3 regions of the Shimwellia blattae DSM 4481 genome follow, and region 1 is predicted to be linked to each of the others. Evidence: predicted binding sites of a transcription regulator. Region 1 holds the regulator's gene; each other region holds the start of a gene.

Evidence for each region. The regulator CRP, encoded in region 1, controls carbon source genes, mostly activating them, when cyclic AMP is high. The targets are predictions, from matches to a motif close to ATGTGANNNNNNTCACAT.
Region 2: the regulator CRP is predicted to act here: its motif matches at 2,245-2,262, upstream of cdd (cytidine deaminase).
Region 3: the regulator CRP is predicted to act here: its motif matches at 3,029-3,046, upstream of adhE (bifunctional acetaldehyde-CoA/alcohol dehydrogenase).

Annotation. Positions count from the first base shown of each region.
Region 1 is NC_017910.1:288,447-293,192, reverse strand. Features, by position in the region: gene EBL_RS01245 (phosphoribulokinase) at 79-978, shown strand; gene EBL_RS01240 (OsmC family protein) at 1,025-1,429, opposite strand; gene crp (cAMP-activated global transcriptional regulator CRP) at 1,734-2,366, shown strand; gene argD (bifunctional acetylornithine/succinyldiaminopimelate transaminase) at 2,420-3,643, opposite strand; gene pabA (aminodeoxychorismate synthase component 2) at 3,729-4,292, opposite strand; gene EBL_RS01220 (putative adenosine monophosphate-protein transferase Fic) at 4,326-4,746, opposite strand, start outside.
Region 2 is NC_017910.1:1,413,817-1,418,562, reverse strand. Features, by position in the region: gene EBL_RS06550 (LysR substrate-binding domain-containing protein) at 47-964, shown strand; gene EBL_RS06545 (CidA/LrgA family protein) at 1,099-1,500, shown strand; gene EBL_RS06540 (CidB/LrgB family autolysis modulator) at 1,497-2,192, shown strand; gene cdd (cytidine deaminase) at 2,320-3,204, shown strand; gene sanA (outer membrane permeability protein SanA) at 3,334-4,059, shown strand; gene EBL_RS06525 (hypothetical protein) at 4,060-4,287, opposite strand; gene yeiB (DUF418 domain-containing protein YeiB) at 4,474-4,746, opposite strand, start outside.
Region 3 is NC_017910.1:1,971,425-1,976,170, forward strand. Features, by position in the region: gene adhE (bifunctional acetaldehyde-CoA/alcohol dehydrogenase) at 149-2,821, opposite strand; gene EBL_RS09180 (YchE family NAAT transporter) at 3,283-3,930, shown strand; gene oppA (oligopeptide ABC transporter substrate-binding protein OppA) at 4,198-4,746, shown strand, end outside.

The DNA.
Region 1 (4,746 bases):
CCCCTGGCGACCAGCTATACTGCATACTACATTAGTGCGCTTACTTGCCTGTTGTTTGCTAACCCAGGAGCTGTCGTTATGTCTGCGAAACACCCGGTTATTGCCGTTACCGGTTCCAGTGGTGCCGGTACTACCACCACAAGCCTGGCCTTCAGGAAAATTTTCTCCCAGCTTGGCCTGCGCGCGGCAGAAATTGAAGGGGACAGTTTCCATCGCTATACCCGCCCGGAAATGGATATGGCAATCCGCAAGGCCCGGGATCTCGGGCGCCATATCAGCTACTTCGGCCCGGAGGCGAACGATTTCAGCCTGCTGGAGCAGACCTTCACCGAATATGGCCAGCACGGGCGCGGTAAATTTCGCAAATACCTCCACACCTATGATGAAGCGGTCCCCTGGAACCAGACCCCGGGCACCTTCACCCCCTGGCAGCCCATTGCCGAACCCACCGACGTGCTCTTTTATGAAGGGCTCCACGGCGGCGTGGTGACCGACAGCAACGACGTAGCCCGCCATGTGGATTTACTGGTGGGGGTGGTGCCGATTGTGAACCTGGAATGGATCCAGAAACTTATCCGCGACACCAGCGAGCGGGGGCACTCCCGGGAGGCGGTGATGGAGTCGGTGGTGCGCTCCATGGAGGACTATATCAACTACATCACCCCGCAGTTTTCCCGCACCCATATTAATTTCCAGCGGGTGCCAACGGTGGATACCTCCAACCCCTTTGCCGCAAAGGGTATCCCCTCGCTGGATGAAAGTTTCGTGGTTATCCACTTCCGCAACCTGGAGAATATCGATTACCCCTGGCTGCTGGCCATGTTGCAGGGCTCGTTTATTTCGCATATCAACACCCTGGTGGTGCCTGGCGGCAAGATGGGGCTGGCAATGGAGCTGATTATGCTGCCGCTGGTGCAGCGCATTATGGAAGGGAAGAAAATTACCGACGGCGGGCTACAGCGCCCGGAGATTCGCTAAGTGCCGCCGGGCAATCTGTTACGCACTGCCCGGCAGGTACACTCTGTTACTTCTCAACCACTTCGTAGGAGTGGGTAATATTTACCGCTTTACCCAGCATCAGCGAGACTGAGCAATACTTCTCCGCAGACAGCTCCACCGCGCGCGCCACTGCGCTGTCTTTCAGTTCATGGCCGGTCACCACGAAATGCAGATTAATATGCGTAAACAGGCGCGGTGCCTCTTCACGGCGCTCCGAAGTCAGCTTCACTTCGCAGTCGCTCACATCCTGGCGGCCCTTTTGCAAAATAGACACCACGTCAATGGCGCTACAGCCACCGGCGGCCATTAACAGCATCTCCATCGGGCTTGGCGCTTTATCGCCGGAGTTGCCATCCATCAAAACCTGATGCCCGGAAGCGGACTCCCCGAGGAATGTCAGGCTCTCAACCCATTTAACTCTTGCTTGCATTTTTATTACTCCGTGGACAAAACTTTTCTACAAGGGTATGCGCCTGAAAGAAAACAGGCAACAGAAGACGACCTGGGTCAAGCTGAAGCGAGACAACAGGAGACACTTTCGGAAACCTATGCTAAAACAACCAGGATGTGTAGCAATACACCCACCGCACAATGCGGATACGCGAACAGGAACATCAGTTCACAGAGGCAGACCCTCTGCCGGTTACCCCAGGGTGGGGATTATTTAACGATTGCAGCCCCAGAGACGGCAGAACCCGCGCTTTGGAGTCAAGATAACAAGAGGATAATTGCGCATGGTGCTTGGCAAACCGCAAACCGACCCGACTCTCGAATGGTTTTTGTCCCATTGCCACATTCATAAGTATCCATCGAAGAGTACGCTGATTCATCAGGGCGAAAAGGCGGAAACCCTGTATTACATTGTCAAAGGCTCCGTTGCCGTTCTGATCAAAGATGAAGAAGGCAAAGAGATGATCCTGTCCTACCTGAACCAGGGCGATTTTATCGGCGAACTGGGTCTGTTTGAAGAAGGTCAGGAACGTAGTGCCTGGGTACGCGCCAAAACAGCCTGTGAAGTTGCTGAAATTTCCTATAAGAAATTCCGCCAGCTGATTCAGGTTAACCCGGATATCCTGATGCGCCTCTCTTCACAGATGGCCCGCCGTCTGCAGGTCACCTCAGAAAAAGTGGGTAACCTGGCCTTCCTGGATGTGACCGGTCGTATCGCACAGACCTTACTGAACCTGGCTAAACAGCCGGATGCCATGACCCACCCGGATGGTATGCAGATCAAAATTACCCGTCAGGAAATTGGCCAGATTGTCGGCTGCTCCCGCGAGACCGTAGGCCGCATCCTGAAGATGCTTGAAGATCAGAACCTGATCTCTGCCCACGGTAAAACCATCGTCGTTTACGGGACCCGTTAATCCCGCCGTCTTACAGGGCGCGTGCCACCGGCAACGCGCCTTTTTTCTGCCTGCTACAGGCCCTGAGCCACCCGGGCAACCGCATCCGCAAAGCGGGCCATCCCGTCGTCAATATCCCTGTCGTCAATATTGAGCGCCGGTGTAAAACGCATCACATCCGGCCCGGCATTGAGCACCATCACCCCGGCCTCTGCCGCGGCGTACAGAATATCCCGCGCCTTACCCCGGAATGTCGGCTTCAGCCCGGCGCCAATAAGCAGCCCCATACCGCGAATATCACTAAAGACATCGTACTGCTCGTCGATACGGTGCAGATGCTTCACCATCAGATCCCGTTTATGGTGAACACCGCCCAGCACCTCAGGCGTGTTGATAATATCAAATGCCGCATTCGCCACCGCACAGGCCAGCGGGTTGCCCCCGTAAGTGGAGCCGTGCGAGCCCACATGGAAGGCAGAGGCTATCTCTTCGGTGGTCAGCATGGCGCTCACCGGGAAGCCGCCGCCAATCGCTTTGGCGCTGGTCAGAATGTCCGGGGTCACCCCGTAGTGCATATAAGCAAACAGCTCGCCGCAGCGGCCCATGCCGCACTGCACCTCATCAAAGACCAGCAGGGCCTGGTACTCGTCGCACAGGTCACGCAGCCCCTGCAAAAACGCCGGCGTTGCCGCGCAGACCCCGCCCTCCCCCTGGACAGGCTCCACCACAACGGCACAGGTATGATCATCGATGACCGCTTTCACGGCGGCTAAATCATTAAACGGCACATGGACAATATCGGCCGGTTTCGGCCCGAAGCCATCGGAATACTTAGGCTGGCCACCAACCGACACGGTAAACAGTGAGCGGCCATGGAAGGCGTGGTGAAAAGCGATAATTTTGGTTTTGTACGGGCTGTGGCGGGTGCTTGCGTAGTAGCGGGCCAGTTTAAACGCGGTTTCGTTCGCCTCTGTCCCGGAGTTCAGGAACACCACGCGCTCGGCGAAGGTGGCCCCGGTGAGTTTTTTGCCCAGAGTGAGGGCAGGCTCATTGGTGAAGACATTGCTGGTGTGCCATAAGGTCTGCCCCTGGTCGATCAGCGCCGCCACCAGCGCCGGGTGGCAATGCCCCAGCGCGGTCACCGCGATCCCCCCGGCAAAATCGATATACTCTTTCCCGGCCTGATCCCACACCCGGCTTCCCTGGCCTTTTACCGGAATAAATTCTGCCGGCGCATAAATCGGCAGAATAACTTCATCAAAAGTAGCGCGGGTAATTGCTGATTGTTCAGTTGCCATTCGTGACCATCCATTTTATGCGTACTGCGACATGAAAAGATAATCACAAAATATGCATAAAAAATCATTTAATGGCAATAAAAATTCAGCGCCTGAGGAAATTGGCCAGCAGCGCGTGGCCCTGCTCGCTGAGGATGCTTTCCGGGTGGAACTGCACCCCTTCCAGATCCCACTCCCGGTGGCGGATCCCCATAATTTCACCGTCATCGCTACGGGCGGTCACCTCGAAACAGTCCGGCAGGGAGCCGGGCTCCACCACCAGCGAGTGGTAGCGGGTGACAGTCAGCGGGTTATTCAGGCCATGAAAAACCCCCTGATGATGATGCGTCACCGGCGATGTTTTACCGTGCATCACCTGCCCGGCCCGCACAATACGGGCACCGAACGCCTGGGCTATGGCCTGGTGGCCCAGGCAGACACCGAGTATGGGTAGCTGCCCGGCAAAATGCGTAATTGCCGCCAGGGAGATCCCCGCTTCGGTCGGGGTACAGGGGCCCGGGGAGATAACCAGCTTCTCTGGCCCCATGGCGGCTATCTCGTCAAGGCTCAGGGTGTCATTGCGCCGGACCACCACCTCACTTCCCAGCTCACAAAAATACTGATACAGGTTCCAGGTAAACGAATCGTAGTTATCGATCAACAGCAGCATGGTCGCTCCGGGTCTATGTAAAACCCGGCCATTCTACTCAGTTTCGTGCGCAGCGCTTATCACTTTACTGAATATGGTCACCAGCGGGGCCAGATCCCCCATCGCCCCCAGCTGGTTTGCCTCACGCCAGCGGGCAATATCCAGCCCGCGCCAGTCAAGGCTGTACCCGGCGTGGATCGCCAGCTGCTCAAAGAAGATCCGCTCGGCGCGGCCATTACCGGTACGAAACGGATGCAGCACATTCACCTCACAGTAAAAGTGCGCCAGACGCCGGGTAAAGGCATCCTGCTCCAGGCCCGCCAGGTAATTCTCCTCCTCCAGGCCACGCATCACCGCGTTCCCTTCCTTTTCCAGGTAGGCAAAGTGGCAAAACCGGGTATCGCCCCGGTAAATATCTACCTCGCGCAGTTTACCGGCCCAGCTGTAGATATCCTGGAACAGCTGGTGGTGGATA
Region 2 (4,746 bases), 1.1 Mb from region 1:
AAAGTACAATGGTATTTCAGGCAGAGGTATAACCCGGAGGTTATGGATGGCAGACTGGACCCAGAAATTACGCTTACACCACTGGCAGACACTGGTGATGATGGCCGAACAGGGCAACCTGACTCAGGTTGCCAGAATGATGAATATCACCCAGCCTGCGCTCTCCAAATGGTTGCTCTCCCTGGAAGAGGATGTCGGCTTTGCCCTGTTTGAGCGCCACCGTAAGGGGCTGCGCCCGACGGAGGGCGGCAAATTACTGCTGGAGCACGCCCAGCGCGTGATCAACGATGTGCAGCGCTCGCGCAGTGAGCTGGAGCGGTTTCGCCGTGGCGGGATGGTAGGCAGCCTTAAAGTGGGCTGCTCACCGGTGGCGACCGACTGTGTGGCCCAGGCTATCCTGAATCTGCTGGAAGAGATGCCGGAGCTGAACCTGCAGATAGCTGAAATGGTGATGACGCCGCTGCTACAGGATCTGCTGGCCGGTAATCTGGATGTGGTGGTCGGGCGGGTGGGCGGCAAGGCGCTGAATCTGCCGCTCAATTACCGGGTTTTGTATACCGAGCCGGTCTGTTTTGTGGCGCGTACCGATCATCCCCTCGCCCGCCAGAGCGGTATCAGCTGGGATGCGCTCGCCTCCTGGCGCTGGATTGTCTGGCCTGCCAGTACCCCTATCCGTATCAGTATCGACAGCGCGCTGGTGGATAACGGCATCATGATGCCGGAAAACACCATTGAATCGGCCTCCATGAATGTCACCCTCAATATGCTGCAAAGCAGCGATATGATCTCCATTCTCTCCTGGCGCCTGGCCCGGCGTTACGCCCGCCAGGGCCAGCTTGCCATTCTGGCCCTGCCGCGCATTGAACAGCAGGGCAGCGTCGGGGTGTTCTGGCGCAAAGATCTCCAGGCCTCCACGGCGCTGCAGCGCTTTATTCTGCACCTTCAGCAACAACCAGAACGCTGACCAGTGGCGAACAATTCCTCACGCAATACCGTGCACTAACGGAATCTTTGTTATGCTCATAATTCATGATGTGATCGGTAGCACATTTCAGGGTTTAATTGTATGATGAATGCGTTCTTCAGAGAGTGAGCACCATGTACAAGTTACTATTAACCATCTGGCAGTATGCCCGGGCGTTTGTCCTGATTTATATCTGTCTGTATGTGGGGATTGGCATTGCCTCCCTGCTTCCTATCACTATCCCTGGCAGCATTATCGGTATGCTGATTTTATTCGTGCTGCTGGGGCTGCAAATTATGCCGTCTGACTGGGTAATGCCCGGCTGCTATGTGCTTATCCGCTATATGGCGCTGCTGTTTGTCCCTATCGGTGTTGGGGTTATGCAATATTTTGACCTGCTGCGCACCCAGTTTGGGCCGGTGGTGGTCTCCTGCGTTATCAGTACATTAGTGGTGCTGGTGGTGGTCAGCTGGAGCTCGCACCTGATCCACGGTGAGAAAAAAATTATTGGTCACAGAGAGGCTGGTAAAAAATGATGAGTTATATCTGGTGGTCGTTGCCTTTAACGCTGCTGGTATTTTTCGGGGCCCGGAAACTGGGATCATTAATTAAAAACCCGTTATTAAACCCGCTGCTGGTTTCCATGCTGGTGATCATTCCAGTGTTAATGTTTACCCATATCCCTTACGACCATTATTTTAAAGGCAGCAAAATTCTTAATGATCTGCTGCAACCGGCCGTGGTTGCCCTGGCGTTCCCGCTTTATGAGCAGCTACACCAGATCCGCGCCCGCTGGAAATCCATTATTGCCATCTGCTTCTTCGGCAGCCTGGTTGCCATGTGCACCGGTACGGCGGTGGCCCTGTCCCTGGGGGCGACCCCGCAAATTGCCGCCTCGATTATGCCTAAGTCTGTCACCACGCCTATCGCCATGGCAGTCAGCAGCAGCATTGGCGGTATTCCGGCCATCAGCGCAGTGTGTGTGATTTTCGTCGGGATCCTGGGTGCGGTATTTGGCCCTACCCTGCTGAGCCTGATGCGCATCACCACCAAGGCGGCGCGCGGGTTATCCATGGGGGCCGCCTCTCACGCCCTGGGGACCGCCCGCTGTGCCGAGATGGACTTCCAGGAAGGGGCATTCAGCTCACTGTCGCTGGTAATTTGCGGGATTATTACCTCGCTTGTTGCGCCGTTCCTGTTCCCGGTGATTGTGGCGATCTTCGGCTAAATGCGAGCCAACACACATAAAACAAACAATAATTACATTTCTTGCATTAATTGATAGACGAGGATCACATATAAAGTTGCACCAGGCCCGTACACTGCGGGTCCGTTACTGACTATGAGGCACAGCCATGGATCCTCGTTTTGAGCCGGTGCTGGCGGCAATGCCAGCGCCGTTACGTTCAGCCCTCGGGCCGCTGCTGGCGGCAGACCATTTCCCGGCCATGTTCAGTGCCGCCACCGTCGCGCAGCTTAAGCAGCGTAGCGGCCTGGACGATAATGCACTGGCCTTTGCGTTACTGCCCCTGGCCGCAGCCTGCGCCCATACGGCTATCTCGCATTTTAATGTTGGCGCTGTCGCCCGCGGGGTAAGCGGTAACCTCTATCTGGGGGCCAATATGGAGTTCCCCGGCACTACCATGCAGCAGACCATTCACGCGGAACAAAGCGCCATTACCCACGCCTGGATGCGCGGTGAACGCCAGCTGACCGATATTACCGTGAACTACACCCCCTGCGGCCACTGCCGCCAGTTTATGAATGAGCTGAACAGCGGCACCGGGCTGGCTATCCACCTGCCCGGCCGCCAGCCCGACACCCTGGGCCACTATTTACCGGATGCGTTCGGGCCACGGGATCTGGAGATAACCACCCTGCTGCTTGATGAGGTGGACCACGGGTTGCGGGGAGAAGGCGACGCCCTGGCCCAGGCGGCCATTGCGGCAGCCAACCGCAGCCATGCCCCCTATAGCGACTCCCCTTCGGGTGTGGCGCTGGAAATGAAAGACGGCACCCGGGTAACCGGCAGTTATGCGGAAAACGCAGCTTATAATCCCTCGCTCCCGCCGCTACAGGCCGCGCTGAATCTGGCGTGGCTTACCGGTTATCAGCCCCGGGATATCCGCCGGGCGGTACTGGCTGAGCGGGCCAGTGCACTGCTGGTGCAGTGGGACGCCACCGTCGCCACGTTAAAATCCCTCGGCTGCACGAATATTGAGCGCGTTTTACCTGCCTGATCACGCTGCGGGGGGGTTTCGTGCCCTCCCTGGCGAAAAAGTCCGCACCTGCTCGCACACGCCTTGCGCTGAGGCGGGCGGTACAGTACCTTGAGATTACTTTCACTTAGGTACTGAGTCCGCAAGTTCATGTTGAAGCGCCTGTTTTTCAGTCTGCTGGTTATTATCGGCGTCATGCTGTTGACTGCGCTTGGCCTGGATCGCTGGATCAGCTGGAAAACCGCCCCCTACGTTTATGATGATTTGCAGGCCCTGCCCTACCGCCAGGTTGGCGTGGTGCTGGGCACCGCCAAATACTACCGCACCGGGGTGATCAACCAGTATTACCGCTACCGGATCCAGGGGGCGCTCAATGCCTATAACAGCGGCAAGGTAAACTACCTGCTGTTAAGCGGCGACAACGCCACGAACAGCTACAATGAGCCGGTCACCATGCGCAAGGATCTGATTGCCGCCGGGGTTGATCCGGCGGATATCGTGCTGGATTTTGCCGGGTTCCGCACCCTCGATTCCATTGTCCGCACCCGGAAGGTGTTCGACACCAACGACTTTATTATCATTACCCAGCGTTTCCACTGCGAACGGGCGCTGTTTATCGCCCTGCATACGGGGATCCAGGCCCAGTGCTATGCGGTGCCGTCACCCAAAGATATGTGGTCTGTGCGCCTGCGGGAAGTGGGCGCCCGGCTGGGTGCGCTGGCAGACTTGTACATTTTTAAACGCGAGCCGCGCTTCCTGGGCCCGCTGGTGCCGATTCCGGCTAAACAGGTGGTGCCAGACGACGCTCAGGGATACCCGGCAGTCAGCCCGGATCAGCTACTTGAGCTGGAGCGGAAAAAACACCACGGGGAGTGATCACTCTTGCGTCCCGGCCCGCAGGCGGTGGTGCCACAAACTGGCGGTTGCCCGGGCAAGATTACTGTAGCGCCCGCAGTAAACCGGTGACATCATGGTCGGATGCACCCGCACCACAAACTGGCGCTCCTCACAGCTGATCTCCCCCGCTACCCTTCCCCGGCACATCAGGCGCGGTAATCCCCGGGTAATAACAATGACAAAGTGGCCATCCGAACGCAAAATCATGGCAAATCTCCCTGTGCAGAGCACAACCAGCCCCCCCACCGGACGGTTGGCGGGCCAGGGCATGGCAAAAAAATCATGGGGATGACCATACCGCAAACCCGGCCCCCGGGGCGGACAAATCGGGTCAAAAATCTTACCGGAGGTGAAAATCGCACATCGTGACCATGTCAGAGGGCCACTGTTAGTCTAGCGGGAGAGGGCCTTACGCGCCCCGACGGCCCGGGCCGTGAGATACCGCCACAGCCACTCGACGGGCCCCTGGCGGAAGTAATGCAGCCAGATAACCGACACCGCAAGGTTAACCAGCCAGATGCCCGGCACCAGCACCAGCAACTGGGTGCGGCTGAGCGCCATATACAGGCCCATATGGTAAAACAGCGTGATACAAATCAGGGTTTGCAGCAGGTAGTTGGTGAGGGCCATGCGCCCGACGCAGGTAATGGCCGCCACCAGCCGTAG
Region 3 (4,746 bases), 1.7 Mb from region 1:
TATTTGTTACTGATACGTAACGGACGCCGGGCGTGCAGGGGGCTGCGGTTAGTTTACCGGCGCTGATGAGTTATCCCCATCGCTGTGTCAGATCCATAAAAAAACCCGCCATATTCTGGCGGGTTTTGTCTGAGTAAGGCGCTACCGGTTAGGCGCTTTTCTTACTCTTTTTCTCAGCTTTAGGGGCCGCTTGCGGGGCTTTTTTCTGCTCACCTTCGGTGAACTCGTGGCCGTAGTAGGTATCCAGCAGGATCTGTTTCAGCTCAGAGATCAGCGGGTAGCGCGGGTTAGCGCCGGTACACTGGTCATCAAAGGCATCTTCAGCCAGCTTATCCACGTTTGCCAGGAAGTCAGCTTCCTGTACCCCGGCTTCACGGATGGACTTAGGAATGCCCAGTTCCGCTTTCATACTTTCCAGCCAGGCCAGCAGTTTTTCGATTTTCGCTGCGGTGCGGTCGCCTTCAGCGGTCAGACGCAGATGGTCGGCGATTTCAGCATAGCGACGGCGTGCCTGCGGACGGTCATACTGGCTGAACGCGGTCTGTTTGGTCGGGTTATCGTTCGCGTTATAGCGGATAACGTTGCAAATCAGCAGGGCGTTAGCCAGGCCGTGCGGAATGTGGAACTGAGAGCCCAGTTTATGGGCCATAGAGTGGCACACACCCAGGAAGGCGTTAGCAAACGCGATACCGGCGATGGTGGCCGCACTGTGGACACGCTCGCGGGCAACCGGGTTTTTCGCGCCTTCATGGTAAGAAGCCGGCAGGTTTTCTTTCAGCAGTTTCAGTGCTTCCAGCGCCTGGCCATCAGAGAATTCGCTGGCCAGTACCGATACGTAGGCTTCCAGAGCGTGGGTTACCGCATCCAGGCCGCCAAAGGCGCACAGGGATTTCGGCATATCCATCACCAGGTTGGCATCGACAATTGCCATATCCGGGGTCAGCGCATAGTCAGCCAGCGGGTATTTCTGGCCGGTGGCGTCGTCGGTCACTACCGCAAACGGCGTTACTTCAGAGCCGGTCCCGGAGGTGGTTGTAATCGCGATCATTTTCGCTTTCACGCCCATTTTCGGGAACTTGTAGATACGTTTACGGATATCCATAAAGCGCAGCGCCAGCTCTTCGAAGTGGGTTTCCGGGTGCTCGTACATCACCCACATAATTTTGGCCGCATCCATCGGGGAGCCGCCGCCCAGCGCGATGATAGCGTCTGGTTTGAAGGAGTGGCACAGTTCCGCGCCTTTACGCACGATGGTCAGGGTCGGATCTGCTTCTACTTCGAAGAAGACATCCACTTCCACACCGGCTTCTTTCAGTACAGAGGTTATCTGGTCAGCGTAGCCGTTGTTGAACAGGAAGCGGTCAGTCACGATCAGTGCACGTTTGCAACCATCAGTAATCACTTCATCCAGGGCGACAGGCAGAGAGCCACGACGGAAGTAGATAGATTTCGGAAGTTTATGCCACAACATGTTTTCAGCTCGCTTAGCAACGGTTTTCTTGTTGATCAGGTGCTTAGGACCAACGTTTTCAGAGATGGAGTTACCACCCCAGGAACCACAGCCCAGCGTCAGCGAAGGGGCGAGTTTAAAGTTGTACAGATCACCGATACCACCCTGAGATGCTGGCGTGTTAATCAGGATACGGGCCGTTTTCATCATCTGGCCGAAGTAGTTAACGCGCTCTTGCTGGTTATCCTGGTCGGTATACAGGCAGGAGGTATGGCCGATACCGCCCATGGCGACCAGTTTCTCTGCTTTATTAACCGCATCTTCAAAATCTTTCGCGCGGTACATTGCCAGAGTAGGGGAGAGTTTTTCGTGAGCAAACGGCTCAGACTCGTCAACCACAGAAACTTCGCCAATCAGGATCTTGGTGCTGGCCGGTACGGTCAGGCCCGCCATTTCGGCAATTTTCACCGCAGGCTGACCAACGATGGCCGCATTCAGGCCGCCATTTTTCAGGATGATATCCTGAACGGCTTTAAGCTCTTTACCCTGCAGCATATAGCCGCCGTGGGTCGCGAAACGCTCGCGCACCGCGTCGTATACGGAGTCAACCACCACAACAGACTGTTCAGAGGCACAGATAACGCCGTTGTCGAAGGTTTTAGACATCAGAATAGAGGCAACTGCCCGCTTGATATCTGCCGTTTCGTCGATAACCACTGGCGTGTTACCGGCACCCACGCCGATAGCCGGTTTACCGGAGCTGTAAGCGGCTTTAACCATGCCCGGGCCACCGGTCGCCAGAATCAGGTTCAGATCCGGGTGATGCATCAGCGCATTAGACAGCTCAACGGAAGGTTCATCGATCCAGCCGATGATATCTTTAGGTGCACCGGCAGCAATGGCCGCCTGCAGTACGATATCTGCCGCTTTATTGGTGGCATTTTTCGCCCGCGGATGCGGAGAGAAGATAATGGCGTTACGGGTTTTCAGGCTGATGAGCGATTTAAAGATAGCCGTGGAGGTCGGGTTAGTGGTCGGAACGATACCGCAGATGATGCCGGTAGGCTCAGCGATAGTAATAGTACCGAAGGTTTTGTCTTCTTCGAGAATACCGCAGGTCTTTTCGTCTTTATAGGCGTTGTAGATATATTCGGAAGCAAAGTGGTTTTTGATAACCTTATCTTCCACAATCCCCATGCCGGACTCTTCTACCGCCATCTTAGCCAGCGGGATGCGGGCATCAGCGGCAGCCAGAGCGGCAGCGCGGAAGATTTTATCAACCTGTTCCTGAGTAAAGTTGGCATATTCACGCTGGGCTTTTTTCACACGGGCTACGAGTGCGTTAAGTTCAGCGACATTAGTAACAGCCATAATGCTCTCCTGATAATGTTAAACTCTTTTAGCAAATCAGCTATCGGACACGTCAGTATAGCTGTCTGACGGGCAGTTGCTATGTCATTGCGCTGCAAACAAAAAATGCCCGAATGATTTGCTAAAAGAGCTGTGTATCCGCCGGGGCATGATACTGACTCATTTTTCTTAATGTGAGCCAAGATTACCTATTTTTGAGTAGTGATTTTGTGATCTCTGTCAAAAATAACCAATGCTGACACCTTTCAGCATGCTGTTTACCCATACATATATATCACCGCTGCGTGACAATGACTGTCATGAATCGTAAATCATCCATAACATGACAATTAAGTAACATCTATTTGCCGGTATTTTGGCATTACCGGCAGGTATCACAGATACGGGAAATAGGCTGGAGAATCCCGGGCTTTTACTTTACTCTACGCCGGACATCTACTGGTTCACTTGCGGAGTTACAGGTGACAAATCCTCTGTTTGATTTTGCAGTCTATTTTAAATTTTTTATTGGATTATTCGCTCTGGTCAACCCGATGGGGATCCTGCCGGTCTTTATCAGTATGACCAGTTATCAGACTGCGCCAGCAAGGAATAAAACAAACCTCACCGCCAGCCTGTCGGTGGCGATTATCCTCTGGACATCCCTGTTACTTGGCGACGCTATCCTCAGCATGTTTGGCATCTCTATTGATTCATTCCGCATTGCCGGTGGCATCCTGGTGGTGACCATTGCCATGTCGATGATCAGCGGAAAGCTGGGGGAAGATAAACAAAATAAGCAGGAAAAATCAGAAACGGCAATCCGTGAAAACGTCGGCGTTGTGCCCCTGGCATTACCGCTGATGGCGGGGCCCGGGGCAATCAGCTCTACCATTGTCTGGGGAACCCGTTACCACAGCTGGAGTTATATTGTCGGCTTTGCGGTGGCCATTGCGCTGTTTGCCCTGTGTTGCTGGTTGTTGTTCCGCGCGGCCCCCTGGCTGGTGCGTCTGCTGGGACAAACCGGGATCAACGTCATTACCCGTATTATGGGCCTGCTGCTGATGGCGCTGGGCATTGAGTTTATTGTTACCGGTATTAAATCTATTTTCCCTGGCCTGCTGGCGTAACCTGATCCCCTTTGTTCATTATTCCCGCGCGTGCGGTGCACCGTGCGCGGGATTTATCATAAAAGCGGATTGATTAACAAATCCGCAATTTATATTGGCGCGCTATCCGGGCTTTTGATATTTTCCGGCAGAACACCCCTCGGTTGTCAGACCATCCGGCAGGTTATTTTCAGAGCACACTAACCGGAATAGCGCGATAAAAGAGACCGGTGTCATCACAATAAGCTGGCCTGAGCCAGTAATAATAATGACCGGAGTAACAACACAATGACCATCATCACCACCAGAAACACCCTCAGCGCAGCGGTGCTGCTGGCGCTGTTTGCCAGTAGCGCCACCCAGGCTGCCCGGGTTGTGCAAGGGGTAAGCCTTGCAGAGCAACAAACCATCGTCCGCAATAATGGCTCAGAGCCACAGTCACTGGATCCGGGCAAGATAGAAGGGGTGCCGGAGGCAAACCTGAGCCGCGATTTATTTGAGGGGCTGGTGATTTCTGACCCGATGACCGGTCACCCGATCCCGGGGGTTGCTGAACGCTGGGAAAATAAAGACTTTAAAGTCTGGACGTTCCACCTGCGTAAAGAGGCCAAATGGTCAAACGGCGAGCCGGTGACCGCCCGGGACTTTGTCTACAGCTGGCAGCGCCTGGTGGATCCGGCAACCGCATCCCCCTATGCCAGCTACCCGCAGTACGGCCATATCCTGAATGTGGATGCGATTATTGAAGGGAAAAAACCGCCCGCGGAGCTGGGGGTCAAGGCGCTGGATGACCACACCCTGGAGGTGACCCTCAGCGAGCCGGTGCCGTACTTTTAT